Regions from separate parts of the Ureibacillus sp. FSL K6-0165 genome, predicted to be linked through region 1. Evidence: riboswitches for the same ligand, from Rfam matches in the RefSeq annotation. Region 1 holds a riboswitch; each other region holds the start of a gene.
The links. Region 1 has a riboswitch for S-adenosylmethionine ahead of NST00_RS07515 (methionine ABC transporter ATP-binding protein). Riboswitches for the same ligand answer to the same signal wherever they lie in the genome.
Positions count from the first base shown of each region.

Region 2: another riboswitch for S-adenosylmethionine. It lies ahead of metA (homoserine O-acetyltransferase MetA); the one in region 1 lies ahead of NST00_RS07515 (methionine ABC transporter ATP-binding protein).
Region 3: another riboswitch for S-adenosylmethionine. It lies ahead of NST00_RS01675 (O-acetylhomoserine aminocarboxypropyltransferase/cysteine synthase family protein); the one in region 1 lies ahead of NST00_RS07515 (methionine ABC transporter ATP-binding protein).
Region 4: another riboswitch for S-adenosylmethionine. It lies ahead of NST00_RS04850 (bifunctional homocysteine S-methyltransferase/methylenetetrahydrofolate reductase); the one in region 1 lies ahead of NST00_RS07515 (methionine ABC transporter ATP-binding protein).

Region 1 covers NZ_JBBOQS010000001.1:1,518,664-1,526,856, forward strand. The annotation lists gene NST00_RS07490 (SPFH domain-containing protein) at 1-1,226, opposite strand, end outside; gene NST00_RS07495 (arsenate reductase family protein) at 1,418-1,774, shown strand; gene gcvH (glycine cleavage system protein GcvH) at 1,854-2,234, shown strand; gene NST00_RS07505 (toprim domain-containing protein) at 2,349-2,690, shown strand; gene NST00_RS07510 (thioredoxin family protein) at 2,703-3,005, shown strand; SAM riboswitch class I at 3,068-3,180, shown strand; gene NST00_RS07515 (methionine ABC transporter ATP-binding protein) at 3,359-4,384, shown strand; gene NST00_RS07520 (methionine ABC transporter permease) at 4,377-5,045, shown strand; gene NST00_RS07525 (MetQ/NlpA family ABC transporter substrate-binding protein) at 5,108-5,962, shown strand; gene NST00_RS07530 (LysR family transcriptional regulator) at 6,108-7,010, opposite strand; gene sufC (Fe-S cluster assembly ATPase SufC) at 7,564-8,193, shown strand, end outside.
Region 2 covers NZ_JBBOQS010000001.1:2,066,520-2,074,712, reverse strand. The annotation lists gene NST00_RS10305 (DEAD/DEAH box helicase) at 1-3,202, shown strand, start outside; gene NST00_RS10300 (hypothetical protein) at 3,205-3,969, shown strand; SAM riboswitch class I at 4,034-4,141, shown strand; gene metA (homoserine O-acetyltransferase MetA) at 4,235-5,179, shown strand; gene NST00_RS10290 (MBL fold metallo-hydrolase) at 5,345-6,205, shown strand; gene NST00_RS10285 (hypothetical protein) at 6,269-7,666, opposite strand.
Region 3 covers NZ_JBBOQS010000001.1:344,506-352,698, reverse strand. The annotation lists gene NST00_RS01695 (hypothetical protein) at 1-352, opposite strand, end outside; gene nfsA (oxygen-insensitive NADPH nitroreductase) at 456-1,190, opposite strand; gene NST00_RS01685 (amidohydrolase) at 1,596-3,260, shown strand; gene NST00_RS01680 (glycerol-3-phosphate acyltransferase) at 3,316-3,960, opposite strand; SAM riboswitch class I at 4,106-4,213, shown strand; gene NST00_RS01675 (O-acetylhomoserine aminocarboxypropyltransferase/cysteine synthase family protein) at 4,326-5,627, shown strand; gene NST00_RS01670 (hypothetical protein) at 6,250-6,639, shown strand; gene NST00_RS01665 (homoserine dehydrogenase) at 6,929-7,915, shown strand.
Region 4 covers NZ_JBBOQS010000001.1:970,089-978,281, forward strand. The annotation lists gene NST00_RS04840 (tetratricopeptide repeat protein) at 1-529, shown strand, start outside; gene hemG (protoporphyrinogen oxidase) at 873-2,273, shown strand; SAM riboswitch class I at 2,343-2,447, shown strand; gene NST00_RS04850 (bifunctional homocysteine S-methyltransferase/methylenetetrahydrofolate reductase) at 2,550-4,397, shown strand; gene metH (methionine synthase) at 4,390-7,821, shown strand; gene NST00_RS04860 (GNAT family N-acetyltransferase) at 7,989-8,193, shown strand, end outside.

The sequences.
Region 1 (8,193 bases):
TGCCATCCACATTTATCGCATGTCAGTGCAAAGTTCGCTGGCTTTGGCGAACCGCATTCATAACAAAACTTCCCCTTATTTTCTGTGCCGCATTGACAAATCCAAGTATTTGATGTTGGTCGTTTGTTTCCGCATTCGGTACAGAATTTTCCTTGATTTTTCGCACCACAACTACATTGCCAAACAACATTTTGAGGATTTTGATCGACGGGTTGTTGTTTTTCACCCATTTCAAATAAATCTTTTGCATTGACACCACCTGCTTGCTGAGCCATTTGCAGTCCTGCAAAACCGACAAAGGCTCCTCCTTGATTTTCTGCAGCTTTTCTCATTGCTTCACTTTGAGCGTCAATTATTGTTGCTCCAGCCATAGATGGATTTCTGAACACTGCACTTCTTTGGAGTTGTTTAATCATTTTTTCATCTTCTTCTGAAGCATTGACCGCACTAATACCAAACGAAACGATTTCGATGCCTCGCTTTTTCATCCATTTATCAGATAATACTTCATTTAATGCTTTTGCAATTTCTAACGTATGTTGTGGAAGTTCGCTATAGCGTATCCCCATTGCAGAAATTTTAGCAAAAGCAGGTTGTAATGCTGTTAATAGTTCTGAGCGAAGTTGACCGTCGATTTCAGAACGTTTAAATTCATTTTGAACATTGCCAGAGACGTTAGAATAAAAAAGAATTGGATCCACAATTTTATAGGAATATTCCCCGTGACATCGGATGGAAATATCGATATCTAACCCGATATTTCGATCAATAATCCGGAATGGAATCGGTGTGGGAGTACCATATTTATTACCTGAAATCTCCTTCATGTTAAAAAAGTATACTCGCTGATCTTTTCCAGGCTCTCCACCGAAACTTAAACGCTTTCCAAAAGACTCAAAACTTGCTTTAATTGATTCGTTTAAGTCTCCATAAAAGATGCTTGGTTCTGTAGAAAAGTCATATACGTATTCTCCAGGTTCAGAGCAAAATTCAACTATTTTTCCCTGATCGACAATAATCATGCATTGCCCTTCATTGACTGCTATTATCGAACCGTTGCTAATGATATTGTCGCTTCCTTTACGGTTAAAACTTCTTTTACCGCCTCGTTTTTTTCCTTTGGTTATTAATACATCTGCAGGAATAGAGTCACAGTAAAAATACTCTCTCCATTGGTCAGATAAAACGCCGGCTAATGCACCGACACCCGCTTTTAATAAGCCCATACCATTCCCTCCAATAATCAAAATTTACATATAATTCATTCTACTTTGATTCTCTTATGAATGCATTATTTTTATTGATGTTAAATATCACTAAAATTTATGAAAATTCATACTTGAACACATGATTTCAATCGTGCATGATAAAAATAAGAAAGATTTGAAAAATTATTTAAAAATAAGGAGCCAATGAAATGTCGTTGAAATTTATTCATTATCCTAGATGTACAACTTGTAAAAAGGCGCAAAAATGGTTGGATGATAATGGAATAAAATATGATGCTATTCATATTGTAGAACAAACCCCAACGAAAGAAGAATTAAAATCGTATTGGGAAAAAAGTGGACTACCATTAAAAAAGTTTTTTAACACATCTGGACAAAAGTATAGATCCCTTGGTCTAAAGGATAAACTAGGTTCGATGTCTGAAGAAGAACAACTAGAATTATTAGCTTCAGATGGCATGTTAATTAAACGACCAATTGTTACAGATGGTGAAAAAGTGACTCTTGGGTTTAAAGAAGAAGAGTTTGAACAGACATGGAAGTAATCATCTAAAATAGCTTGTTTTTGAAATTGAAATATGTCAAACTGAAAAAAAGATTACATATCAGATGGAGGGTAAAAGTATGTCAATACCAAAGGAATTACGTTATACGAAAGAACATGAGTGGGTAAAATTAGAAGACGGTAAAGTACGTGTTGGAATAACTGATTTCGCACAATCTGAACTTGGTGATATCGTATTCGTTGAACTTCCTCAAGTTGGAGACGAAATTCAAATGAATGAACCTTTCGGAAGTGTGGAATCAGTGAAAACGGTTTCTGAATTATATGCGCCTATTTCTGGTAAAGTTGTTGAGGTGAATACTGAGCTTGAAGATAGCCCAGAATTAGTAAATGAGTCTCCTTACGAAAATGCTTGGATGATTGTTGTTGAACCTGCAGATTCTTCTCAACTTGATGAATTACTTACTGCAGAACAATACGAAGAAATTATTTCTGAATAATCTGTCTAAAACGCCAGGGAAAGAACTGGCGTTTTTTTAAAATCAAAATATAATATGTAGACAACACTATTCATCGTTTCTTCAGTTCTTATATAATACGTGGGGTGAGTAAAAATGCATTACGAAAAATGTATCATTGTAGAAGGTCGTTCAGATATGTTGAAATTGGCCCCAATTTTAGCGGAAGATGTGAAGATTGTCTGTACAAATGGTACTATAAGTGAAGAGGCGTTACTCGAGCTTATTGAGCCCTATGAAGAATGTCAGCTATATACTTTTTTTGATGCCGATCAATCCGGAGAAAAACTAAGAAAATTAATGAAGAGAATTTATTCGGAGGCTACTCACCTAAATGTTCCAAGAACATATATGGAAGTTGCAAACGCACCACGAAAAGTGTTAGCTCAATTACTGAAAGAAGCGAGATTTTTAGTTCATAAAGAATATTTAGCATAGGAAATGATTGATATGGAAGAATGGACAATAGAGAATTGGGAAGAAAAAGTAAACGAAAATGATATCACAGCATTTTATTTATATACACCTATTTGCGGAACATGTAAAATTGCATCAAAAATGATGGAAGTTATTGAAGAACTTCTTCCACACATTCCGATTGGGAAAGGAAATATTAATTTTTTGGAAGAATTTGCATACGAACAACAAATCGAAAGTGTTCCTTGTCTACTTATAACAAAGGACGGAAAAGTGCATGAAAAAGTCTATGCATTTAAATCCGTACAAAACTTATATGAAAAGTTGATTTTATAGTTGACAGATGATAGATTACGTGTTACATTGTTTCCATAATTAAATAACCGAATAGCAAAAAACTCTTATTAAGAGTGGTGGAGGGAAGTGCCCTATGAAACCCGGCAACCATCATATCATTGATATGATAAGGTGCCAAATCACGCAAAGTATTTATTACTTTGAAAGATAAGAGGAAGTTTTACGATATCTAAGTAGGTTGTTCAACTTCCCTTCTACTTATCAAAGTAGAAGGTTTTTTTATTGAAATGAAAGATTGTATACATAACGCTATAGTCAAAGGGTAATAAAAAGTGTAAAATGCACAATTGTAATATCAATACATATTGCGGTTTATAAAGGAGTACTCAAACATGATTGAAGTAAAAAATGTCACAAAAATCTTTAAAACGAAAAATGGGGAATTAACCGCAGTTGATCATGTAAATTTGTCTATTCAAAAGGGTGAAATTTTCGGAATCATCGGATATAGCGGTGCCGGAAAAAGTACATTGATTCGCCTATTGAATGGACTCGAGAAACCAACGAGCGGTTCTGTCATAGTGAATGGTCTTGAAATTTCTTCAATTAAAGGAAAAGAGTTACGGCTTGCTCGCCAAAAAATCAGCATGATCTTCCAACATTTCAATCTTTTATGGTCAAGAACAGTCGCAGAAAATATTGCTTTTCCTTTAGAAATTGCAGGGGTACCAAAAGAAGAAAGAGAAAAAAGAGTTCACGAATTAATTGAACTTGTAGGTTTAAGTGGAAGAGCGGATGCTTATCCATCCCAGCTTTCCGGTGGACAAAAACAACGGGTTGGTATAGCAAGAGCATTAGCTAACAATCCAGAAGTATTGCTTTGTGATGAAGCCACAAGTGCTCTAGACCCAGAAACAACTGATTCAATTTTGCGATTATTATCAGATATTAATCAGCGTCTTGGGTTGACAATTGTTTTAATTACCCATGAAATGCACGTGATTCGAAAAATTTGCCATCGCGTTGCGGTGATGGAAGCTGGACGTGTCGTTGAACAAGGTGATGTTCTTGAAGTGTTCCAAAATCCTCAAGCTGAAATAACGAAAAACTTTGTGATGCAAGTTTCGGATTCAAGAGAATCAAAAGAATCCATTGAACACATTTTGAAAAATTATCCTTCTGGAAAATTAGTAAAATTAATTTTTGTTGGAAATACAACAGAAAGACCGATTATTTCATATTTAATTAAAGAGTTCCAGTTGGATATCAACATCCTTCACGGCAATATTTCACAAACGGTGAATGGCTCTTATGGAACGTTAATTGTTCAACTTGACGGTGATTCTGAAAATGTCGAGAAGGCTTTGGAAAAACTGAAATCGATGAATATTAAAACGGAGGTGATTACGAATGATTGAGGCATTATTTCCGAATGTAGATTGGACAAAAATGTGGGAAGCAACCTATGACACACTCTACATGACAGCTATTTCTACAGCAGTTACCTTCGTTCTCGGCATAATCATAGGTATACTGTTATTCTTAACAAGTCCACACCAACTTTGGGCTAACAAAATTGTTCATTTCTTGACGGGGTCCCTTGTGAATATCTTCCGTTCGATTCCGTTTATTATATTAATTATTTTATTAATTCCGTTTACAAAATTTTTACTCGGAACTATTCGTGGTGTAAATGCGGCTTTACCAGCGTTAATTATCGGTTCAGCGCCGTTTTATGCGCGTTTAGTATTAATCGCTTTACGCGAAGTAGATAAAGGTGTTATTGAAGCAGCAAGATCGATGGGTGCGAATACTTTCACAATTATATGGAAAGTATTAATTCCTGAATCCAAACCTGCGCTCATTTCTGGAATTACTGTCACAGCTGTTGCTCTTGTTGGTTATACAGCGATGGCAGGAATCATAGGTGCAGGCGGTTTAGGGAACTTAGCTTTCTTAGAAGGTTTCCAAAGAAGTAGAGAAGATGTCACGTTAATGGCAACGATTTTAATACTTGTCATTGTATTTGTCATTCAATGGATTGGTGATACGATTACTGCCAAAACGGACAAGCGCTAATTCAGGTGATGGAGGCGATTTGCCTTTCACATAAAATTTAATGGAGAAGGAGTAATGGAAGGATGAAGAAAGTATTATCATTTTTATTCCTATCAGTGCTTGTGCTAGTATTAGCTGCATGCGGTACAAGTTCAAATTCTTCAACTGATGAAGGAACAAACGACGATCAACAAGCAACAGAAAAAGTAACATTAAAAGTAGGTGCTTCACACACACCTCACGCAGTAATTTTAGAGAAAGCAAAACCAATCCTTGCTGAAGAAGGAATCGAGTTAGAGATTGTACCATATCAAGATTATGTTTTACCAAATCAAGATTTAAATAATGGCGATCTTGATGCAAACTATTTCCAACACATTCCGTATCTTGAACAAAAAGTTGCTGAAGAGGGTTATGATTTAGTAAATGCTGGTGGAATCCACATTGAGCCAATGGGGATTTACTCTAAAAAATATCAATCTTTAGATGAACTTCCTGATGGTGCAACAATTTTAATTTCAAATTCTATCCCAGACCATGGTCGTATTTTATCACTACTTGAAGCAAATGGCTTAATCACATTAAAAGAAGGTATCGATAAAACAAAAGCAACTTTAGAAGATATTGTTGAAAATCCGAAGAACTTAAAAATCGAAGCAAGCGATGCTCCTGAGATGATGGTTACTTATTATGAAAACAAAGAAGGAGATGCGGTTGTTATTAACTCTAACTTCGCAATCGATGCTGGAATTAACCCAGTGGAAGATTCAATCGCAATTGAAGGTTCAGAATCACCATATGTAAACGTAATTGCTGTACGTTCTGGCGATGAAAATAGAGAAGAAATTAAAAAGTTAGTGGAAGTATTGCGTACAAAAGAAATTCAAGACTTCATTCTTGAAGAATGGGGCGGCTCTGTAGTACCAGTGAGCGAATAATAAAACGAAATAACCTCCTAATCGAAAACGATTGGGAGGTTTTGCATGTTTAAGAGAATTAAATAAGGTGACCTTTGCCTTCTTGATTTTGAGTATGTTGGCCATTACGAAACAGTTCTTTAACAATGAAATTATGTTATATCCTCTATTGAAATTGATTTAATCTGGAGAAGAATGTTTGAACAAATTTGATAAATACTTGTTCTGAAGGAGCTAATTCTCTGTTTGTTGGATAAATAATTCCTACATTGCGGGTGATATTTGGATTATCGATTTTCATTTTGATAGTTAACCGTGGTGTAGAATCGTAGAAAGAACTTTCTGGCAATAATGTTACGCCAATTCCTGCTGCTACAAGCCCCTTTAAAGCATCCATATCTTCTCCCACCGAAGTGGCTATAGGAGAAAAGCCTGCTGATTTGCAAGCATCGACTACGACTTTATGTAAAATATATCCTTCAGGGAAAAGGACAAAGTGATCATGACGTAGTTCATCTAAATGAATTTTATCCCGCTTCGCCAGCCGGTGATTGGCAGGAAGCAATGCACAAATGTTTTCATTGAATAAAATCATTGAATCGATTGTTTCATCTTTCTTTGGTACCGGTCCTAAAAATGCAAGGTTTAATTCACGGTTTTTGACTGCCTCAATTAAATAGCGATAGGATCCTTGGCGTAGATGGAAAGAAACGTCAGGATATTCTTTTTTAAAGGCAGAAATAACTGTTGGGAGGACGTAACTTGCTAAACTAGTAGGGAAGCCAATTTTAATGGACCCCTTTTCAGGATCTAAATATTCTTCCACTTGCTTAACAGCATAATCAATAGCATTCAGAGCGGTAATTGCATGCTCTAAAAAAATTTTACCAATCGGTGTTAGTTTCACGTTTCTCCCTACACGTTCAAAAAGTGCTGTGCCAAGCTCTTCTTCTAGATTGGCAATTTGTCTGCTTACAGCTGATTGGGCAACATGAAGGTGTTCAGCTGCCTCGGAGATATGTTCCCGTTCTGCAACTTCAACAAAATATCGTAATTGACGTAATTCCAGTGTTCTCCCTCCTAATCATCTAAAAAATAGATGGGTTGATAAAAAAATATATACAATTTATATTAATGGAAAATGCCAATAATGTAAACGTTTAGGAAAAGGAACATTGTTGCATAGATTGTATATATCAGTCAAAGTCAAGGGGCATGAAAGGGCAGAAATTTGATTTACTACTACTTTAGAAATTTCTTAAATAACAATTATTTCAAAGGATGAATTTAAGAACTCTGAAAAGAAGCATAGACTGAATGCAATTAAAAAAATATATCGAAAGATGTTGGTTGATAATAGCTTTCTATTCAAAAAATTCTTTCATTAATAACTGTTCTCAATTACGATTTATTTATTGAAAATAAACATTCCTTCTTTTTACATTGTCTTGATTTGTTGTTAAGAATTTAATGTTCGGAAATTCTAATATTGATGAGGATTTTACTCAATGATGGGAATAAATGATTAAATGTTTTGCATGCTCACTTGTTTTCGGTTAAGATTAGAATGATAATAAATTAGAAATGGTATTACCATTTATAGCAAAAATGGAGGTATATAGATGTCAACATTAGTTATTAAGGATCTTCACGTTTCAATTGAAGGTAAAGAGATTTTAAAAGGTGTAAACTTAACAATTAACACAAATGAAGTACACGCAATCATGGGTCCTAACGGTACAGGTAAATCTACTTTAGCATCTGCTATTATGGGTCACCCAAAATACGAGGTTACTCAAGGAACAATTGAAATAGATGGACAAAACGTATTAGAAATGGAAGTAGACGAGCGTGCTAAAGCAGGTTTATTCTTAGCAATGCAATATCCATCAGAAATCTCCGGAGTAACAAACGCTGACTTCATCCGTTCAGCAATCAACGCACGCCGTGGTGAAGGTAATGAAATTTCCATTATGAAATTTATCCGTGAGCTAGATAAAACGATGGAATTCTTAGAAATGGATCCAGAAATGGCTCAACGTTACTTAAATGAAGGTTTCTCCGGTGGGGAAAAGAAACGCAATGAAATTCTTCAAATGATGATGATTAAACCTACATTTGCTATTTTAGACGAAATTGACTCAGGTCTTGATATCGACGCATTGAAAGTTGTATCTAAAGGCGTTAATGAAATGCGCGGTGAAAACTTCGGTTGCTTAGTGATTACTCACTATCAACGCTTGCTTAACTAT
Region 2 (8,193 bases), 550 kb from region 1:
GGTACGTGGTATTCACGATAAAGAGTGGAAATCGTTAAAAGGGATGAACGCTTATGTTCATGGCATAAAAAATGAAATTGGGGAAATTGTCAAAACAAATATTCAACATCAAACCATCGAAATTGAATTAGCTCCTCAAATAAGTAAATTAGCAAAAGAAAATGTTTTTGATTTTCATACGGATTCCATCACCTTTAGCAATGCCTCGACAAAATCTCAGTTAAATCGTCTTTTAAAAGGCTTCGATCGACTAAAAGAAGGACTTGCCGCAAATCCTAATCTAGAAAACTTTTTATTTGAAGATGTTCCAAACGTAGCACAACGCAATAACCATCTTGATATTGAATTCCATAACAATTTAAACAAATATCAAAGAGAAGCGGTAAGGGGTGCGCTAGAAGCTGAAGATTTATTTGTCATTCAAGGCCCGCCTGGCACAGGTAAAACAACCGTTATTTCTGAAATTTGTTATCAAAACGTCAAAATGGGGCTAAGAACGCTTATTGCCTCCCAATCAAATTTAGCTGTTGATAATGCCCTTGGAAGACTACTAGCAAATAAAGATATTCGAATTTTACGATACGGTCGTACAGAAAGCATTGAAGAAGAAGGCAAAAAATTTATTGAGGAAAATGTTGCAGAATATTGGAAAACACAAACCTTTGATGCCATTTCGAAGGAAATTAACCAACATGAGCATAAAGAAGAATTATTACAAAAAGAAATAGAGGATTACAAAACGCAAATTGAACAGCTAACAGAAAAAGTAGCTCAACTTGAACGTGATATTTTGCGAAAAAAGGAAGCCGAGAAAGAATTAAAAGGTATATTTGAGTCGATTGCTGAGCTAAAGAAACAAATTATCTCTAATAATAAAGAAAAAGAAAAAACCGAAAAATCAATCGAAACATTGCAAAACTCTTTAAACGAACGGACAGAAAAGCTCAGAGAAATCGAAGAAACGATAGCAAGCAAAGGTCTTAATCAAATTCAGCAAGAAATTAAAGACGCACAAAAACACATTCGAGAAAGTGAAAACTTAATCCACTATGTTCATGTGGAACAAAAATTGAATGAAGCACAAGCTGAATGGCAACGAGTAGTAGATGAAATCACAATATTGAAAAGAAAACAAGAGGAATTCAGCGATACGTTTAACCAATTGCAATCTTATAAAAAATTAGAAGAAGTAGAAGGATTTATTGAAACTCATGGAATCAAAAGAGGGTTTGTCATTAATCAGTTGCTGCTTGATATGGACAAAATTTATCAACAAATATTGAAATTAAAACCCGCGAAGCAAATTTCTGAACGGATTGAAAAAGCCATTGAATACAATGAAAAAACATTAAAAATTCAAATAGAGCCCGTTCAGCTGCCGCCAAATCATCAATATTCTTTACATGAAGTGAATGAGTTTCTAGATAAATTAGCGCTTGCTTTTAAACAACAAAAAATCAATCGCCAAAATGGAATTCCTTCTATACGCGGCCTATATATCAGATGGCTTTATGTCAATGAGCTATTATTGCAATTCAAAGGATTAGCAGAAGAATCGAAAAGCGTTTTTGAAAAATTAAAAATGGAAGTTGCGGAACAATATTCACTACAATTAGGGCTTAGCGAACAACATATTCAATCGTTAAGCCAAAAAGAGATGCAACTGCAACAATTGATTCAACAATATCATCAAGAACTAAAGAATTTCCAAATAGAAAACACAGATTTCATACCATCTATTGACGAGTTACAAGTTATCATCGACGCATTAAATGAAAAGATTTCTTCACTAACTGAACAACAAGCCAATTATCAAACATATGAACATGAAAAAGCTCAAATCAATCAAGAGATTGCCACAATTGAAAAAGAACTTTCCAATGGTGGAGAATTATTATCGACCATACATAAAGAATTAAAAGAATTACATCGACAAGGCATTGTTTTAGAGAAAAAAGCTGAACAGTTGCAACAACTCATAAAACAAAATCCTGAGTTCGAACTGGAACAAACGAAAGAAAAAATTAAGGATTTCCAATTAAAAATTGAAAAATTACATCAACAAATTGAACTGTTGCCAATCACAAAGGAAATTCAAAAAGAATGGTTTTCATTACTAAATAATTCTACTGAACACGATTTAGATGAAATCCGAAAACTATATGTGAAACATGCAAATGTGATTGGTACAACTTGTGTTGCTTCCGCAAATAAAGATTTTATGGACAATTATCCTATTTTTGATGTCGTCATTATTGATGAAGTATCAAAAGCAACACCGCCTGAATTATTACTTCCAATGTTAAAAGGGAAAAAAATTATTCTTGTCGGTGACCACCATCAGTTGCCACCATTAATCGGTGACGATACATTTGAAGAAACATTGGAAGTAGTTATGAAAGAAAGCGACACTTTTGAAGAAAAAAGGGAACTCGAGAAGCTTTTGGAAGAATCATTATTTGAACGCCTATATAAAAATTTACCTAGCACAAATAAGAAAATGCTAGGAATTCAATACAGAATGCATGAAAAGATTATGCAAACCATCACTCCATTTTATAGGACCGGCAACGAGTCCTTACATTGTGGTTTAGATAATTCTGATGAAGCAAGAGATCATAAATTAAATGGAAATTATGTAAAACGCCATGAACATTTATTATGGTTCGATCTACCAAACGAGCCACATTACTTTGAAGAAAGAATGAAGGAAGGCGCTAGTTTATTTAACTCTTCCGAACTAGAAACAATACGGAAACTATTAATCGATTTAAACGAAGCAACTGCAAAATCAAAAGAACAAGGCTTACTTGAAAATGATGCTTTAAAATCCGTTGGTGTGATTAGTTTCTATCGAGAGCAAGTAAATCGAGTTAATTTGTTAATAGAAGAGTTGAATTTGTCCCATTTACATATTCGGACAGGCTCTGTCGATAAATTCCAGGGTATGGAAATGGACGTTATACTACTAAGTATGGTTCGAAACAATCCACATGGAGAAATCGGTTTTGCAAAAGATTACCGCCGGTTAAACGTTGCATTATCGAGAGCAAGAGAATTACTGATGATTATTGGCAGCTCAGAAATGTTCATGAATCGACCAAAAGCAAAGAACACTAAAGAAATGTATCAATATCTATATGAAGTAGTGGAAAAACAACAAGGTATTCGAAAAATAACAAAGGAGACGTTCTTAACATAAACATGGAACTCCATCAAATACAGCAACAATTAATAAAAAAGCTTGAAAAAGAAAAATCTGGTTTAATCATTCATACCGATATTTGGTGTATTCCGATGCATACGTATGAAATCACTTATCAGCCAGTTCGAAAGAGGACGATGGATATATTAATGAAAATCTTACTTTTCTCTTGCCAAAAATCAACTTTCGAAAGGGCTGAACAGCTCAGTGAAATTTTACTGGTAGAGCCACTATTTATAGAAGATTTATTACGGAAAATGCAAAAAAATGGGTTGTTGATACGGGAAAATAACTATTATCAACTTACCGAAAAAGGAATGAAACAATTTTCTCTAGGAGTATTTGAAGAGGAATTAGAACCCGTAGCAATAGAGCTACTATATAGCCCTGTACATCATCAAATCGTAGAAGGCGATATTGAGGAAGTATTAGACTTTGATGATTTTCCGGAACAAATCTATCGTTATATACGTAATGAAGAGGGGCCAGTAAGTGCACCTTTTATGATGAAAGCAATACAAAACATGCAAGCGACGGAACTGGAAGAAGATCATCAAGAAATCAAATCCATACTATCAATGGAAAATACTCAAGTAAATGATGTCCCTTGTATCGAATTCATTATTTGGAACGCTGAAAACAAGGAATTATTTATCCGCGTATGGAATACATTATTTAATAGTTGGGATCAACAATTAGAACAAGAATTGAATGAGAAAGAGAGCTCGGAATGGCTAACAAAAATGCAGAGTAAAATAAAATAACCTAATATTGCAAATCCCTATTAAATGTGTTAGGATTATCTTAATTTTATAAGGATTCAAAACTTTCTTATCAAGAGAAGCGGAGGGACTTGGCCCAATGAAGCTTCAGCAACCTCTAACGATTGTTAGAAAGGTGCTAATTCCAGCAAGGCTATGCCTTGGGAGATAAGAGAGTGCGTACATGAAATGTTTGTACCCTCTCATTTCCTATGCTGGAATGAGAGGGTTTTTTAATAATTAAATGTAGAATTGGGGGACATGAGAAATGCCAATTAATATTCCGAAGAATTTACCAGCTGGAGAAATTTTAAGAAATGAAAAGATTTTCGTCATGGAAGAAGACCGTGCGTTATCACAGGAAATCCGACCATTAAATATTTTGGTTTTTAACTTGATGCCTGAAAAAGAAAAAGCAGAATTACAATTATTGCGTTTACTCGGTAACACTCCTTTACAAACAAATGTAACATTTTTAAATACAGCTTCATATGAGCCAAAAAATGTGTCAAAAAGCCATTTAGAGATGTTTTATAAAACTTTTGATGAAATCAAGCATCGCCGTTTTGATGGAATGGTCATTACCGGGGCACCAGTAGAACGGTTGGAATTTGAAGAAGTTAATTATTGGAAAGAATTAACTGAAATTTTAGACTGGGCACAAGACAATGTGACATCGATAATTTATATATGTTGGGCGGCACAAGCAGCACTATATTATCACTTCGGAATAGGGAAATTTGAGTTGCCGAAAAAATGTTCTGGTATCTATTCACACACTATAACAGACTTAACAAACGATTTAGTTCGTGGTTTCAATGATGAATTTGTGGCACCTCATTCTCGATACACGTCAGTTTCCTTAGAGGAAGTGCAACAACATCCTGATTTACAATTGTTGAGCTATTCTGAAGAAGTAGGACCTTTTATCATTCAATCAAAAGATAATAAACACATTATGATTACAGGACACTTGGAATATGATGCAACAACCCTTGCCGAAGAATATGAGCGTGATGTAAAGAAAGGATTACCAATAGACATTCCAGCAAACTATTTTCCTAACAATGACCCAACAAAAAAACCAAAAAATAGTTGGAGAGCACATGCCCACCTATTATTCTATAACTGGTTGAACTACTATGTTTACCAAGAAACACCTTACGACTGGCATTTTGTCGATGGTTACGAACCAATTGATTATCATATTTAATGAAAACTGTAAAAATTCTTCTTCCACGGAAGAATTTTTACAGTTTTTTTATTAATAAAACAATTCATACATATGAATGACAATAGCGAGTGCAAAATGAAGTTCTTGAACAAATAAAGAATTCATAATTGGAAATACTCAATAATATGTAAAGGGGGTAATGAAATGTCCGAACAGCTACATTATGGTGATGATTATAAATTTATTCCCGTCACTTCTATATTAAGTGGGGTAGGGCTAAACATTACAGAGGATTTATATCATTTTACAATCCAAGTAGTCAATGTTTGCTTTATTGGTGATCCAGATAAAGACAATCAATGGGTTTTAGTTGATGCGGGAATGCCGAAATCAGCTAATGCAATCATTGAAGAAGCTGAGCAGCGTTTCGGTCAAAATGCCCGCCCAAAAGCGATTCTTTTAACCCATGGACATTTTGATCATGTTGGCGCAATTGTTGATTTAGTAAAACATTGGAATGTCCCAGTATATGCCCATGAAGAAGAAATCCCATTTTTAATAGGAGAACAAAGCTATCCAAATCCAGATCCTACGGTAGATCGTGGACTCGTTGCGAGAATGTCACCATACTTTCCTAAACAGCCAATACAGTTAGATTCTTTTGTTCATGCACTGCCGAAAAATGGAACAATCCCGATGTTACCTGAATGGAAGTGGATTCCAACACCGGGACATTCACCAGGTCATATCTCTCTTTTTCGTGAACGCGACCGTGCGCTAATTGCTGGTGATGCGTTCGTTACGGTGAAACAAGAGTCTTTGTTTAAAGTTTTTGTACAAGAAAAGGAAATCTCTGGCCCACCTAAATATTTTACAACGAATTGGAAATTAGCAAGAGAAAGCGTTACAAAACTCGCTTATCTTCGTCCAAGAGTGGCACTATGTGGACACGGTGTTCCAATGTCGGGTGAAGAATTGGAAAATGGATTAGCCCAATTAGTTCATCACTTCGATGAATTGGCAATTCCGAAAGATGGAAGATACGTTGATGGTTTTGAACATTAACTCACAAAAGCATATAAATAAAGAAAGAAACCGCAACGTTTGTTATACGGTTTCTTTCTTTATTTATATTAAAAACATCGCAACAATTGTCGTCACAAATAATCCAATTACTACTGGAATTAAGTTTCTTCTAGCCAACTCAAATGGACTGACATTACAGATTGCTGCTGCTGGAATTAAAGCCCATGGTACTAAAGTTCCACCACCAACATAAATGGCTGCAATTTGACCTAATGCTGTAAGAGTAGCAGTTCCTTCACCAATCACTGTACCAAATAGATTAGCAATCGAACCTACTAACGAAATACCAGAAAATCCGGAGCCATCTAACCCTGTAATTGCGCCAACTCCTGCAACTGTCACTGCAGCAATTTCAGCGGTTAAAGGCACAACCGCTGCTAGTGCGACCCCTAAATCATTAATGATGCCTTGAGATCCTTCTGGTAAATGATTGCCGATGATTTGAGTAAATCCAGAATCTCCTAAATAGAAGAATGCGGCAATTGGAATAACAGGACCAAACACTTTAAAACCAAATTGGAAACCTTGAATTAAATAACTTGTCGTTTTTTCTAGTCCAGCATTTTTATGGGCAAACATTGAAAGGAGTAATAGAAGTGCTAACGTTGTTCCACCAATTAATGCTGTCGCATCTCCACCAGTTAAATCAAATATAGACATAGCCACTACATTTAATAAGAAGGCAATTGGTATCAATATCGCAAATATTCGCTTTTGTCTCATCGATAAAAGATTTGTGTCAACCTCTTCTTGTTCCTGAGTTTCACCATCAAAATTTCCAATCATGTCAATCGTACCGCGCTTCATATCCCGTTTTAACAATAGAAATGCTACAACTGTCGTAACAATCCCCATCACAATCACTAGAGGAATGCTTGCAGAAATGACTTCGTGAACCGGAAGTCCAGCTGCATCGGCTGTTAATTTCGGCGCTCCTTGAATAACAAAGTCACCAGAGAGGGCAATACCGTGGCCAAACAAGTTCATTGCCATCGCAACACCTAGAGCGGGGAGTCCAGCACGAATAGCAACAGGCAACAAAACAGCACCAAGTAATGCAACAGCTGGGGAAGGCCAGAAAAACCAAGAAATTAGCATCATTAAAATTCCGATTGTCCAAAACGCTAAAGTTGGATTCTTTATAATTTTTGCAAATGGGGAAACCATCACTTCATTAATGCCCGTTTTCAGTAAAACGCGGCTCATGGCAACAATGACACAAATGATGATGATGGTCGATAATAACTCGGTGATGGCATAAATGAAGCTTGAAAACACTTTGCTGATGGAAGCAACGAAATCTCCGGTTGCTGTAATAGACAGCAAAAAAATACCCACTATACAAATTAATGTAGTGTCCCTGCGTTTCACCATAAAGCCGATAATCAATACAATAAACACAACATAGATCCAATGCAGTGCCGTCAACTCAATTCCCATAGTTCACTTCCCTCAATTTATTTTTTGTCTAGAATATGAGGCAAATGACTAATGGGTGTGTGCTTAGAATATTCATTCGATATATTTTGTCTTATATATGTTTTGTGTAAACAAATTAAATAGAAATGGAATTTATTGATAAGGAATCAATAAATGAGCAGTTAGGATATTGATAACCATTCAGAAAATTTTCATGAATTCTCTTTAGTTTCATTTTTTGTATGACTGTTCTATAATTAAATTATAAGTAAAAAATTGGAACAACAAACATTGAAAATGCCATCATAATCAACTAATAGAATGTAACATTAAATCTAAAGATGAAAACGGTTACATAGCTTTGCAATTAAAAAGGAACTATTAAGGTATTTTTGAATATTATACTGTTTATCATATTACTCCTCTCATAGAAGTTCAGCAATCTCCTAGATCATTAAAAATTGAAAGCATATTATTGTTGTTATGCATATCTTTTTTAAAAACTTCTTGTGGTAAGTTTATGCGAAGTCCATAGTTAGATGTTCAGC
Region 3 (8,193 bases), 1.2 Mb from region 1:
GGTTCACTGTTGAAAAGAGCTTTCTTTGTTCTTCGAGCTGAAGGCGTTCTGATTTAAAACGATTTTTTGGTTCATGCTCAAAAATGTAGTCTAAATGAAAAAACTGCAGTAGTGCCACTTCTGGATTCTCTAAATTATATACGAATTTGATATTCCAGACGTTTGTGTAGGAAATATATTGATTTACATATTCCGTTGCATAGCGATATTTTTGCTTCTGGATTCTTCGTTCGATATTACGATGAATATTCCCTAAGCATAAGTTAATTTCTGCTAATGTACGATAGTAACTTTTAACATGTTTGAAATGCTGTTGTTCAAGGGATAAAGTGACTTGTTTATCTTGTTTCATGTTCATCTTTCCTTTGTAATTACCTTAATCCTTTATGGAAAGAATTTTTATAACTTATTAATTATACCGTTAAATTGTTTGGATAGCTCTACTATTCAATAGATTATTTCCAAGTAAAACCTTTAGAAGCTAAAAATTCTTTAATATGAGGACGTCGTTGTTCGATTAAGAAATCTGCCATTTGTTTCGTCCAGTTTGCCAATTTTTGATTCGAGCTTCTAGAAGCATAATATTTTTCCATGATTGCATCGTATTCATCTAACAGTTCATCATATTTTTCAACATTATATTCATTTTCGTGTAACACAGCTTCTACTGGTAATCTCGGTTTCGTTTCATTAACTTTCGTTGGTTTACCAATCGTCATCGCAAAGAGAGGGAAGACGTAATCAGGCAAGTTAAATAATTCGCTGATTTCTTTCGGATTGTTTCGTGCTCCTCCGATATAACAAATTCCATAACCTTCTGCTTCTGCGGCGATGACAAAGTTTTGAGCAAAAATTGATACATCGGCCACTCCAACTAATACATTTTCCGCTGTGTCCACAGTGATATCAACACCATGTTTTTTTCCAGCCGCTTCTAAACGTTTAAAATCTACGCAGAATAGAAAAGCGGCGCCTGCTGTTTGAAATTGAAATTCATTGTTTGATAGTTTCGCAAGCTTTTGCTTCTTTTCTTCATCTGTTACCCAAATTACGCTGTAAGCCTGTACAAAATGAGAAGATGCAGCCATTTGAGCAGTTTGAATTAAGTCAATAACCGTCTCTCTTGGAATTTCTTCTCCTGTATATTTACGAACAGAAGTATGGCTGCGTAATAACTCTTTTACACTCATGTTTTACACCCCTTATGTATTCATCAATAATAGCGTGAATTTCATCCTTTAAGGCTATATTAGTACACTTTCTTCTAGATGACAAAAATTTGAATTATAGAAGCCCCAATCGATTTACAGTACGTTGTTGAAAAAGAGTACTAGAAGATAAGCTCATTCATTAAGGTATTCCCAATTTTAAAGAAAAAGCACCTGTACCGTAAGCCGACGTGTTTTGTGGGGCACTTAATGATAGTAAGAAATAGATCGATTATTCATTCCTTTATTTTACCAGTTAATATATGGTTAAAACTTTACAGTAATTGAACAATTATTGAACTTGTATCAATACATAAAATGTATTCATTATTGAAAAATGAATATCCTATATTGAAATAACGTTCCTAAAGAAGCGAGGTGGTATACATGAAAAGACGTATTTTCATCGTACTTCTCGTGTTATTTTTGGTAGCTTTCCATTTCAAACCAATTGTTGCAGAAGAAGAAATTGTTCAAGCGGATTTAGTAATTGAAAATGTTGAAGTATTTACTGTCGACAAAGTAAACGAGAAAGCAGAAGCCATTGCGGTGAAAAATGGAAAGTTTGTTTATGTAGGAGATCGGGAGGGCGTACAAGCCTATAAAGGTCCAAAAACGAAAGTAATGCATTTAGATAATCAGCTGTTATTGCCAGGATTTGTTGACGGTCATAATTATGCATATTTAAAAGCCGAGAAACTGTATTTATTGGACTTAACCCCTTACTCAAATTTTGAACAATATAAAAGAGCGATTTTAACGTATCGTTCACAAAATCCACAATTAAGGCAGCTTCGTGCTGTTGGATGGAATCAAAATGTGACGGAAGAAGCGAGTCAAAAGAGTGGACAAACTCCGAGAGAATTAATTGATCAACTTGTTTCAGATATCCCGTTTGTAGCTTTTTCAAATCATCGAGACGAGCTTTGGGTTAACTCAAAAGCAATCGAAATTTCAGGATTGGATGTAGAAACAGAAAAACAGGAACAAGGACAAATTGACCTTTTAGAAAAAGGCGAGTTGGGAGTAGTTCAAGGACAGTTCATTAAAGTAGTTATCCAATCTTTGCCTCAACCGGATTTTACAGTAGAACAATATAAGATAGCATTGTTGGAATTTCAAAAAGAAGCGGCAACATATGGAATTACGGCAGTATTTATTCCGTTCCGATACCATTCGGAAAATTTATTAAAAGCTATTGATGAACTTGATCAACAAGGTAAGCTGACGCTTTCCTATGAGTTAGGGTTATACGTAGATCCTTTTAAAGGATTAGAACAAATTGATTCGTTAAAGGAATGGAGAGATAAGTATCAGGGAGAGAATTATAGTTACCAAACGGTGAAATTGTATGGTGCAGAAGTTTTATCAAAAGATGGTTCATGGAATAGGGACAAGTTTTATCAACTGTTGGAATTGTTAGATCGGGAAGGTTTTCGAATACATGTGCAAGCAGATGGGGAATTAGATGAAATTGTAAAGGTGTTTGAATATGTTCGAGAGCATAATGGAAAACAGAATTTCAAGCATACTATTTCCAATATCCCTTTTATGACGAGGGAAAATTTAACCCAATTTCGAAAGTTTGGTCTGATTCCATCTGTTCAGCCATCTCTCTTTTATCACACAATGGGAGTTAAAGAAAAGGTGGAAGAATTAAAAGATTTGCATCGAATGAAAAGCTATTTTGAGCGGGGATTACCAGTTGCATCTTCGAGTAATTATCCTTTTGGCGAGTTGAATCCACTATACGGAATTGAAACGGGAATGACTAGACTTCATGCAAAAGAAGAAAAAAATCTTAAACCATTATGGCCAAAAGAAAGTGCTACGTTGAAACAAATGCTTCGTAGTTACACCATCTATGCGGCAAGACAAATAGGAAAAGAAGAATGGATTGGGAAGATTCGTGTGGGGAAACAAGCAGACTTTATCATATTAGATAAAAATATCTTTAAAATACCTCCTAGTGAGATAAGTGAAGCGAAAGTCGTGTTAACTTATTTTAAGGGAAAAGAAATATATCGTGATAATTCTCATATCGATGAATGAAATAAAAAGAACCTCCCGTAGTTGTTAGGTGTATTACCTTTACGGGAGATTTTTTTTATGCGGTTTCATCTTTCTCTCTTTTAAAAGCTGCGTTGATGGTTGGTTCTGTCCCGAGTTTAATGCGTTTAATGTTTTCTAAATGTAAAATCGTTGCAACCAATAACAGCAATATTACGATGATAAATGGCCAAATAGTTGGTTCAAACAGCAAAGAGTTTATAGCAAAAACGATATACAAAAAGAATACACCGATAATTAAATAGTTGGATAATAAGGAAACTATGACAAGAGCTATCATAGAAAGTAGACCAAATTTCCAATTGATTGCAAGGAAAATTCCGATGAGGGAAGCAGTTCCTTTACCGCCTCTGAAATGCATATGAATGGGAAAATTATGACCTAGAATTACTGCGGCACCTGTCAAATAGAGCAATATTGAGATTTGTTCAGTTTCAAATAGTGTATAGTGATCTAAAAAATATCTTGTTAAGATAATCGCAAAAACTCCTTTTCCGATATCAATGAATCCAACAAGTATGCCGTATTTCCAGCCCAGCGTAAGAGTAGCGTTGGAAGCTCCTGCATTGCCGAGTCCAGCTTCTTTTAAATTCACACCGGAAAGTAATTGTGCTGCATTTGACCCATGAATACATCCAATAAAATAGCCGACAATAAGAAATGTAATCACTGCAGTTATCATTCTATTGGACTCCTTTATAGAAAAGTGCATTTTAATATATTATACTCAATAAAATAAAAAATAGTTTCAAATTTTTTAAAAAATTAGTTGACAGAGTGGCATACTATGTTTTATAGTTAATCCAACGATGGAAATCAAATCAATACTCTTATCAAGAGAGGCGGAGGGACTAGGCCCTATGATGCCCGGCAACCGGCAAGAAAATTGCAAAGGTGCTAAATCCTACAGATCATATTGATCTGAAAGATAAGAGGAGGAAATGTACGTGCATACAACACCCTCTTCTTATATAAGAAGAGGGTTTTTGTTTTACTTCAATGCCTCCTCAAGAAATCCATCAATTATTTATTTAGGAGGAGAAAACGATGTCCGAATTCAAGCCAGAAACGTTATTACTTCACGGTGGCCAACAACCTGACCCTACTACAGGTGCTATTGCTGTTCCTATTTATCGCACAACAGCATATGCATTCAAAGACACAGAACATGCGCGCAAATTATTCGCTCTTGAAGAAGTTGGTAATATTTATTCTCGCATTATGAATCCAACTGTAGATGTATTTGAAAAGCGTGTTGCTTTACTAGAAGGTGGTACTGCAGCTGTTGCTTTATCTTCCGGTCAGGCGGCGATTGCATTCTCCATTTTAAACATCGCTAATGCAGGAGATGAAATTGTTTCAGCTGGTTCCTTATATGGTGGAACATACAACTTATTTGCAAACACATTGCCGCGCTGGGGAATTACTACAAAATTTGTAGATGAAAGAGATCCAGAAAACTTCCGCAAAGCGATTACGGACAAAACAAAAGCGATTTATGCTGAAACGGTAGGAAACCCTAGTTTAAATATTTTAGATATTGAAGCGGTGGCAAAAATTGCTCACGAAAATGGCATACCATTAATTATCGACAATACGTTCCCATCTCCATATGGATGCAACCCAATTGAATTTGGAGCAGACGTCGTAATACACTCTGCGACAAAATGGATTGGGGGACACGGTACAACAATCGGAGGAATTGTTGTAGATGGGGGTAAATTTGACTGGACACAAGGTCGATTCCCAGGATTCACTGAGCCCGATCACACATATCACGGAATTCGTTATGGTATTGATACAGCCGAAGCTGCTTTTGCAACAAAATTACGTGTACAATTATTACGTGACTTTGGTCCAACTTTAGGGCCAGATGCAGCGTTTAGCTTCTTACAAGGTTTAGAAACCCTTCATCTTCGTTATGTAAGACATGGTGAAAACGCAGAAAGAATTGTGGAATTCTTGAAAAACCACCCATACGTAGAATATGTGAATTATCCAGGGGATGAAAACTTCCCATCTCACCACCTTGCGAAGAAATATTTAAAAAACGGTTACGGATCAATGGTAACATTCGGAATTAAAGGTGGTCGTGAAGCAGGTCGAGTGGTAATTGACAACGTGAAATTATTCTCTCACGTAGCGAATGTTGGAGATGCAAGATCGCTCATTATTCATCCTGCATCAACAACTCACCAACAATTATCTGCTGAGGAATTAAAAATTGCTGGAGTAGGGGAAGAACTCATTCGCTTATCCATCGGCTTAGAAAATGTAGATGACATTATTGCAGATTTAGATCAAGCTTTAGCAAAAGCTGAGGCAGAATTTAGTGTAAATAAGGCTTAATCATTCGTTCAAGCCCTCTAAGAACCGCTATTGAATCGCTAATAATAGCTGCTCATTTGCCGCTGTTAAAAAATAAAGCATTAAATGCTCCCCATAATAGTCGTTAAGAGAAGAGGTTGCTCATGTGCAACATTAAAATCCTCTATGGTCCAAAAGATAAAATGCTCATTTGCAGTGAAAATTTAATAGGAAAGTGCTGCTCATTCGCAGCTGATCCAATTATCCAAAGTTTCTTAAAATGATTGATTGAGTAAGGCTGCTCATTTGCAGTAGATAATTCAAATTTTCCTCAAAGGCGCTTAATCGAAAGGCTACTCATTTGTAGCAAAAATAATTTAATACGATGTGAGTTGTATTCCCATTCGAATACAATTCACATTAATAAATAGGCTGATCTGTCATTTTGGTAGAACCAATCGTTCTCAATTCTAGACACCCCATTTTCGATATATAAAATTAATTCCTAGTAAAATAATTAGGTTACTTGAATTTTATCGTTTAATCATTTATAGTGTATATAAGAGTTGATTGAATGCTATTGTATTTGGTATTTTCAATAATCCCCCCTAAATGTTTAAGGAAAGCCTTTAATGGCTTTCCCCTTTAAAAGGAGTTGAATCCTATGAAAAAGATTTATAGTGCCCAAAATTTTGCGGCTTATATCATATACGAATTAAATGACATGAATACTTTTGTAAATGCAAAATCATTGCAACATTTGCTTGAAATAGTAAAAAAACAGTGGGAAAGTGTTTTTGGATACAGCCCGTATAAAGAGCAAACCTATACGCTTTTAACACACGGGTATATAGTAAAAGAAGTATACGATGCATATAAAGAATTGGGTGAACAACCAATTTTAGAACCTGCAAAAGAATGGTTTTTAACATATGGGGATTTCCAATTGATAAGAAGACCTTTTGCTGTTCCTGCCTTTTCAGCGGAAGAAGAACGATTGATGAGAAAGATTTTACGTAACTATCAAACTGCATTATTAGTGCATGCATCATGATAAGATGAATGACTGGTCAGTACAATAATATAGTACTGGCTTTTTTATTTTAACGAAAAATGAATCAGTTATGCATTTATCTGCCCTTCTGAAGAAAACAATTGTCCTTCTTGGGTAGAATTCCCTTGAGTTCCTTTGAAATATACGTTAAAATTTCTGTATGTTTCAAAAAATATTGAATTTTTTATTATTTTCATCCGCTGAAGAAAGTGTTTGTGTAGTACGAATTCGCTGCACTCACTATTCAACAATGTAATTTCATGGAAAGAAAGATGGAGGCGAAAAGGAAATGGCAACAATCAAGGCGGCCATCTTAGGATTTGGCACAGTAGGTCAAGGCATTTATCATATATTGAATGAAAAGCGAGAAGATTTACGTAATAAATTAGGTGTCGAACTAGAAGTGGCAAAAATTTTAGTGCGTGACACTACAAAGGAGCGAGTTCCAGGAACGCGACATCTATTGACGGATAGTATTGATGATTGCTTATCTGTTAAAGGGTTGCAAGTTGTTTTTGAAGCCATTGTAGGAGAAGAACCCGCATACACATATTTGAAAAAAGCGGTTATGAATAAATGTCATGTTATAACAGCGAATAAAGTCATGTTTGCAAAATACGGACTTGAATTGCAGGAGCTTGCGAAACAAAATGGCGTTTTTGTTGGATTTGAAGCAACAGTGGCAGGCGGAGTACCTGTGATTAAAACTATGAAAAATATTTTGCTTGTGAATGATGTTTCAAAAATACAGGGCATTTTAAACGGTACTTCCAATTACATTTTAACAAAAATGCGTGCGGAAGGATGGTCTTTCGAAGAAGCGTTGAAAGAAGCACAAGCACTTGGATATGCAGAGGCGGATCCATTTATGGATATTTCGGGTCAAGATGCTTTTAAAAAGCTCATGGTTTTATCTGCCCTAGCTTTTGGTGAGCAGCCGAACTGGAATGATGTAAAAGTAATAGGAATCGATGACATTACGCCGGAACAAGTGAAAGAGGCAACTGAAAAAGGACTAAGGTATCGTCACGTCGCAGAAGTGGAAAAGTTAGCAGACGGTACAATTTTTGCCCAAGTTGGACCAATGCTAGTTGATAAAGAACACCCACTTTATCCAATTGACGATGTATTTAATGCGGTTACGATGGAAACAAACTATATCGGAACGCTGACTCTTGTTGGCCCAGGTGCTGGAATGTATCCAACTGCAAGTGTGATGGTAGAAGATTACGCTGAAATTATCGGAAAACGTGCTGGTTTTGTGGTAACAATATAAAATAGTTGCTTCTGGAAATGCTTCTGAAAAACTTTCGGTTTAAGAGGCATTTTATTTTCTATAAATCTTAAAGATTATATTCAAACATTCATATGATGAACTTCATCGTAAGAATCAACATTTATATTTTATTTTAAGCATTGAGAATTGTGCTATCTGAAATGATGTCTTAATTTTATGGTAGGGGGATGAAGCCATTGAAAGGAAATATAATTGGAGAAAAAATGATCATCCATGTGGGGTTGGATGATCATTTTTTAATATGCTGCATTGACAAC
Region 4 (8,193 bases), 550 kb from region 1:
GTATTTAAACGGTGAAGTAGGAAATGTAAATTATAAGGAAGCTTTAAAATGGTTTGAAGTGGCTGCAAAACAGAATGTTGTAGAAGCAATGTTTACATTAGGAATTATGTATGAGCAAGGAATTGGGGTAAATAGAGATGACGAAAAAGCATTTCAATATTATTTGAAGGCAGCTGAAGGCGGGGATCTCGATGCCCAATATCGAATGGGTTCCATCTATTTTGAGGGTCTATTGGGCAGGGAGAGGAATGTCCCTCTTGCTATTGAGTGGTTTGAAAAAGCAGCGGAATACCATCACATTGATTCAATTTATAATTTAGGGTTTCTATATGAGAATGGAATCGGTGTTGAAAGAAACGGAAAGAAAGCACTTTATTATTATAAGAGAGCTTCGTTGCTAGGAGATTATCAAGCAAAGTTAAATATCGCATATATTTACGAAAATGGGATTGATGTTGAAGTAGATAAAAAAGCGGCAGCCCGCTGGCGAGAACTGGCAAAACAACAAAAGCAAAATGAGTATAATTAATAATAAGCACACTAAAAAGTATTGCATTACTACATTCCATATTCCGTAATGTAGTGGGGATGACAGAACATTACATGCTATGAAGAGATTGTGATTCTAAAGTTGGATTATGAAAAACTAGTTGAATATAGTGAAACAGTCCTTTGTAGTATAGTGGAAAGGGCTGTTTTTTATTGTTTAATAAATTGAATAAATTATCAAAATTCCTTTTGAAATAAATTCAACAGTCAAAAGCATATTTGTTGTTTACTATATTGAAATTTACTAAAGCCGACACAGAAAGAGTTATAAAAAAAGTTTATACTAAAAGTACGGTAAAATGATCTTATAGGAGTTGTAACGAATGAAAACGGTAACGGTTATCGGTGGAGGAATTACAGGACTTTGCACGATGTATTATTTACAAAAACAATTAAAGGAAAACGAAATTCCTGCCCGTTTAGTACTTGTGGAAAAAAATCCGTACCTTGGCGGAAAAATGCACACAGCGCGTGAAAAAGGATTCATCATGGAAACGGGAGCAGATTCCATTGTAGCACGATATCCAAGCGTAATTGAACTTGTAAAGGAACTAGATTTTGAATCGGAAGTCGTATATAACGAAACAGGAATTTCTTATATTCACACCAATAATGAATTACATGCGATTCCAAAGGACTCTGTATTTGGCATTCCTATGACTCTCGAATCCCTAAAGGCGAGCACATTAATTTCAGAAGAAGGGAAACAACGAGTGTTAAAAGATGAGGAAATACCGAATACGAAATTTACGAAGGAAAGTTCCATCGGAGATTTCTTAGAATACTTTTTAGGAAAAGAAATCGTGGAGAAACAAATAGCTCCTGTATTAGCTGGTGTTTATTCAGGGGACATTTATAAATTGTCCATTGCCTCTACGCTTCCATACTTAGTTGATTACAAAAATGAATATGGAAGTATAATGAAAGGTTTGCAAGCAAATCGGGAAAAGTTTGAACGGGAAGCGAATAAAAAATTCCTTTCTTTTAAAAATGGACTATCTCAACTAATTGATCGAATGGAAGAACTGCTTGTGGATGTAGAAATATATAAAGATACTGAAACAGTTCTTGTTGAGAAGAAAGAACAACGTTATGAAATTTCCTTCGCTAACGGAGAAAAATTGGAATCGGATGTTGTTGTGTTAGCATTGCCCAACCAAGTCGTGAAGCAAGTTTTAAATAATGATGAATTAAATCCTTATTTCAACAAATTTAAAAATGCATCAGCCATTACGATGTATGTAGGCTTCGATCTACCAGATTCTATTTTGCCTAAGGATGGCACTGGATTTATCGTTTCCTATAACAGCGACTTATTATGTAATGCCTCTACTTGGACAAGCCGTAAATGGAAGCATACTTCAACAGAAGGAAATCTACTTGTTCGACTGTTTTATAAAGAAAGTAATCCTCGCTACCAAGAATTAGTGAAAATGAGTGATGAAGAGTTAACAAAGGTTGCTTTGAACGATATTCAACTCAGTTTGAATATAGAAGCACAACCTACCATTGTGAATATTACAAAATGGATCGATGCCATGCCAACTTATGATTTAGCTCATCATGAAGCTTTGCAAGAAATAATTACAAAATTAGATAACCTCTATCCGAATCTTTACATTGCTGGTTGCTCTTATTTCGGCGTAGGAATTGGTGCATGCATTGATAACGGGAAAGAAACAGCAAAACAAATTATAAACAACTTTTTAAATAATTCCGACTGATTAACTTGACAAAATGAAGTATTGATTTTATGATGTAAGTTATTATATTGATATTTTAAAATCGAATATGACTTATCAAGAGAAGTGGAGGGAACTGGCCCGGTGAAGCTTCAGCAACCACTAAAAATTTTTAGTAAGGTGCTAAATCCAGCGGCAATTGCCGAAAGATAAGGTGACTTCTAAAGGAAATGACAAGCCTTCTTTCGCAAGAAGGCTTTTTCTATTAGATGAATTGACAGAAAATTTATGAAGTAAAGAAAAGTGAGGGAATTTCGGATGGGGCTACTAGATGCGTTAAAACATAAAGTGTTAGTTGCAGATGGTGCTATGGGAACGCTGTTATATTCATATGGACTTGAAAATTGTCACGAAGAAATGAATATTGAAAAACCGGAAATCATTAAAAAAATTCATAAGGAATACATACAAGCTGGCGCAGATGTTATTCAAACGAATACATATGGCGCTAATCGAATCAAGCTCACTCGTTATGGTTTGGAGTCAAAAGTAGTGGAAATTAACGAAGGTGCGATAGGTGTTGCCAAACAAGCAGCCAAGAACAGTGAAGTGTTTATTTTAGGTTCGATTGGTGGTATCCGTGGTGTTCGCAAAGTAGATTATACATTAGATGAAATTCTCGCAGCAGTTCGTGAACAAGCAGAAGTGCTAATTGCGGGGCAGTTAGATGGTTTGTTGTTAGAAACTTATTATGATTTTGAAGAGCTATGCGAGACGTTAAAAATGTTACGAGCCATGACGGATATGCCCATCATTGCTCAAGTTTCAATGCAAGAGCCGGGCGTATTAATGAATGGCATGAAATTGAATGAAGCATTAAAGCAGTTAGAAAAATTAGGTGCAGATATTGTAGGGGTGAACTGTCGACTTGGTCCATACCACACAATACAGGCTTTTGAACAGGTAGAAATTCCTGAACGAGCGTATTTATCTGTTTATCCGAACGCTTCTTTATTAGATATTGAAGAGGGGCGTGTCGTTTACGAATCAGAAGTAGATTATTTTGCAAGGGCAGCGGTTGAATTATGCAATGAAGGAGTAAGGCTCATTGGAGGATGTTGCGGTACAACACCGAAACATATTGAAGCGATGAAAAAGAAGCTTGCTCATTTTCAGCCGGTTGAAAAGAAAGAGGCAAAACCTCAGAGGGAAATAATCATTCGCGAGGCTGAACCGCATAGTTTTGAACCTCTCCACGAAAAAGCAAAAAGAGCACGTTCTGTCATTGTAGAATTGGATACGCCGAAGCATCTTGAAATTGAACAGTTTGTTGAAGGAGCAAAAGCTCTTTACAATGCAGGGGCAGATCTTATCATGATGGCAGACAATTCACTAGCATCTCCAAGGGTTAGCAACTTGGCAATGGGGGCCATTTTAAAACTGCAATATGGCATACGCACAATGCCACATATTACTTGCCGAGATCGAAACTTAATTGGGCTGCAATCCCATTTAATGGGGCTCAATGCTCTTGGCCTTCATGATGTGTTGGCTGTAACTGGTGATCCAACAAAGGTAGGGGATTTTCCGGGTGCAACAAGTGTTTATGACGTTTCATCGATGGAATTGATATCATTAATTAAACAGTTAAATGAAGGGATTTCTTTTTCTGGCAAAGCACTAAGAAAAAAAGCGAATTTCTCAGTAGCAGCGGCTTTCAATCCTAACGTGAGAGTGTTAGATCGTGCTGTCAGCCGTCTAGAGAAAAAAATTGAACATGGTGCGGATTATTTCATTACGCAACCAGTCTATTCGAAGGAAAAAATTGTGGAAATTCATGAGGCGACAAAACATTTAGATACACCAATTTATATAGGAATTATGCCGCTTACTAGCTTTAAAAATGCGGAATTTTTGCATCATGAAGTACCGGGAATTAAATTATCTGATGATGTGTTAGAAAGAATGCAACAAGTAAGCGGAAATAAAGAACAAGAAACAAAAGTAGGACTAGAAATTGCAAAAGAATTGTTAGATACAGCAACGAAATACTTCAACGGCATTTATTTAATTACGCCGTTTATGCGATATGAAATCACTTTACAACTATTGCAATATATTCAACAACTTGACGAGCAAAATAAAGGAGTTAAAGCAAATGGTTAACCATCCAATAGAGGAACAATTGCAAAAAAGAATATTGATTATCGATGGTGCAATGGGAACAATGCTCCAGCAGGAAAATTTAACACCGGAAGATTTTGGTGGGGAAGAATTTGATGGATGTAATGAACACCTTGTATTAACTAGACCTGATGTCATTTCTAAAATCCATCGAGCGTACTTAGAAGCTGGAGCAGATATTATTTCTACAAATACATTTGGAGGAACCCCACTCGTATTAAATGAATATGGATTAGGTTATAAAGCAGAAGAAATTAATAAGAGGGCTGTAGAACTTGCAAAAGCAGAAGCTGAAAAATATTCAACAAGCGACTGGCCTCGCTTCGTTGCAGGATCCATAGGTCCAACGACGAAAACATTGTCTGTAACGGGCGGTATTACATTTGATGAGCTATCTGAAAACTTCTATATCCAAGCGAAAGCACTAATTGAAGGCGGCGCAGATTTATTGTTACTTGAGACAAGCCAAGATATGTTAAACGTGAAAGCGGCAACCCTTGGTTTGAAGCGGGCATTTAAAGAAACTGGAAAAGAGCTTCCGATTATGGTTTCTGCGACGATTGAGCCAATGGGAACAACACTTGCTGGGCAATCTATAGAAGCTTTCTATATTTCTATTGAACACATCAAGCCAATTTCAATTGGGCTTAACTGTGCGACAGGGCCAGAATTTATGACGGATCATATTCGCTCGCTTTCCGAATTATCTACAAGCTATATAAGCTGTTATCCGAACGCTGGATTACCAGATGAAGAGGGACATTATCATGAAACGCCCGAATCTTTATCGAAGAAATTGCAAGGATTTGCTGAAAAAGGTTGGTTAAACATTGTCGGTGGATGCTGCGGTACAACTCCTGCCCACATAAAGGCAATCCGTGAAGCAGTAGAAGGCTATAAACCTCGAAAGAAGAAGGAAAAATCCCTTGGACATGCAGTATCAGGTATTGAACCGCTGCTTTATGATGATTCAATGCGTCCGTTATTTATTGGTGAAAGAACAAACGTTATTGGATCTCGTAAATTTAAGCAGTTAATTATTGATGGAAAATACGAGGAAGCGGCTGAAATTGCTCGAGCCCAAGTGAAAAACGGGGCGCATGTGATTGATATCTGTTTAGCGAACCCTGACCGAGATGAGCTAGAAGATATGCGCCGATTTATGCAAGAAGTGGTAAAGAAAGTGAAAGTACCTTTAGTCATAGACTCAACTGACGAGCGAGTGATAGAGGAAGCATTGAAATATTCTCAAGGAAAAGCAATCATCAACTCCATCAACTTAGAAGATGGAGAAGAACGTTTTGATAAAGTGCTGCCAATCGTGAAGAGATATGGTGCCTCAGTTGTTGTAGGCACAATTGATGAAGAGGGAATGGCCGTCACTCGCGAGAGAAAATTGGCGATAGCAGAGCGCTCTTATAAAATTTTAACGGAAAAATGGGGCATTGCGCCGGAAGATATTATTTTTGACCCATTAGTTTTCCCCGTAGGTACTGGGGATGAGCAATACATTGGCGCTGCAGAAGAAACAATCGAAGGAATTCGACTCATAAAGGAAAAATATCCGAGAGCTTTAACGGTTCTTGGGATTAGCAACGTTTCCTTTGGTCTCCCACCGGTTGGCAGGGAAGTATTAAACGCAGTATTTTTATATCACTGCACGCAAGCTGGCTTAGATTATGCCATTGTTAATACAGAAAAATTGGAGCGTTATGCCTCTCTACCGGAAGAAGAAATACAATTAGCTAATGATTTAATCTTCAATACAAACGATGAAACATTGGCGAAGTTTACGGCATTTTATCGTGATAAAAAGAAAGAGGAAAAAACTGTTGAACTACCTGCTACGGTGGAAGAACGTCTTGCTTATTACATCGTGGAAGGTACAAAAGAGGGTTTAATTGAAGATTTAGAAGAAGCAAGAAAAATCTTTGATACACCATTAGATATCATAAATGGACCGTTGATGGACGGAATGGCTGAAGTAGGCCGATTATTTAATGATAACCAATTAATCGTGGCGGAAGTATTACAAAGCGCTGGCGTCATGAAAGCTGCGGTTGCACACCTTGAACAATATATGGAGAAAGTGGAAGACAGTTCTGGAAAAGGAAAAGTGATTTTGGCAACGGTAAAAGGTGACGTCCATGATATTGGAAAAAATTTAGTGGATATTATATTAAGCAATAATGGGTATCAAGTGATTGATTTGGGTATTAAAGTGGCGCCTGCCGAATTAATTGAAGCCATTCGTAAAGCAAAGCCAGATATAGTTGGCTTGTCAGGATTGTTGGTGAAGTCTGCACAACAAATGGTATTAACCGCTCAAGACTTTAAAGCAGCAGGAATCAATATCCCGATTCTCGTAGGTGGTGCAGCTTTAACGAAACGTTTTACTGAAACAAAAATTGCTGCAGAATATGATGGACCAGTTATTTATGCTAAGGATGCAATGCAAGGATTAGAGCATGCCAATCGTTTAATGGATCCGAATGAACGTGAAGTATTATTAAAAGAAATTAGGGAGTCCCGTGAAAGACGATTAGAAGCAGATGCAAAACGGGCAAATCAATCAGTAAAAGAAGTCTCAAAAAGGAAAGCTCGCACTGTAGAGGATGCACCGGTTTTCGTTCCAAGAGATTTGAAAGTACACATTAAGAAAAATTACTCTGTTCAACATTTACTGCCTTATATCAATATGCGTACATTGCTAGGCCACCATTTAGGTTTGAAAGGCAATGTGGAAAAACTGTTGGCAGAGAAAGACGAGCGGGCGATAGAATTATATGATTTAGTACTAGATATTTTAAATTCTGGAGTTTTAAAACCTTCAGGGATGTATCAATTCTTCCCTGCTCAAAGTGACGGTGACGATGTAGTTATTTATAGTCCGATAGATAGTAAAACTGAAATTGAGCGATTCCATTTCCCACGCCAACAAGTGGAACCTTATCTTTGTTTAGCTGATTTCTTAAAATCTGTAGATAGTGGTGAAATGGATTATGTAGCGTTAATGGTAGTGACTGCAGGACATGGAGCGAAAGAGAAAGCAGATCAACTAAAAGAAGAAGGCAAATTTTTAGAAAGCCATGCCCTCCTTTCAACTGCATTAGAACTTGCAGAAGGATTTGCTGAACGCCTTCACCAAGAAATTCGTGATGGTTGGGGATTCCCAGATCCAACTGACTTTACAATGAAGGAACGTTTCGCTGCAAAATATCAAGGGCAGCGTTTCTCCTTTGGTTACCCAGCTTGTCCGAATTTAGAAGACCAGGAAAAGCTCTTTAAATTATTGAAACCTGAAGAAATTGGTGTGCACTTAACAGAAGGATATATGATGGAACCCGAGGCAAGTGTATCAGCAATCGTCTTTGCACACCCAAACGCGAGATATTTTAATGTTTAAAAAAGCATCCCCGTAGTTAGGGGATGTTTTTTTGGGGTCAAATACCTCTACAAAATTTTGTTGAGTGAACGCCAGTTTTTGTGACAATATGGGTTTATGAATAGTTGCGCTTAACGTGATGAAAAATGTTTGGGAGAAAACACACTGTAGCAAGGGGGAGATTCATAATGATTCGGCCAATGATAATGGAAGATTTAGCGAGTGTATTAGAAATCTATAACGATGCCATTTTGAATATAACATTTGTATACCGATTAGAGCCAGAATCTTTAGAAGAAAAAAAGAAATGGTTTTTAGATAATGAAAAGGAAAATAATCCGATGCTTGTCTATGAAGAGGACGGGAATGTTATAGGTTTTGCTACATATAAAA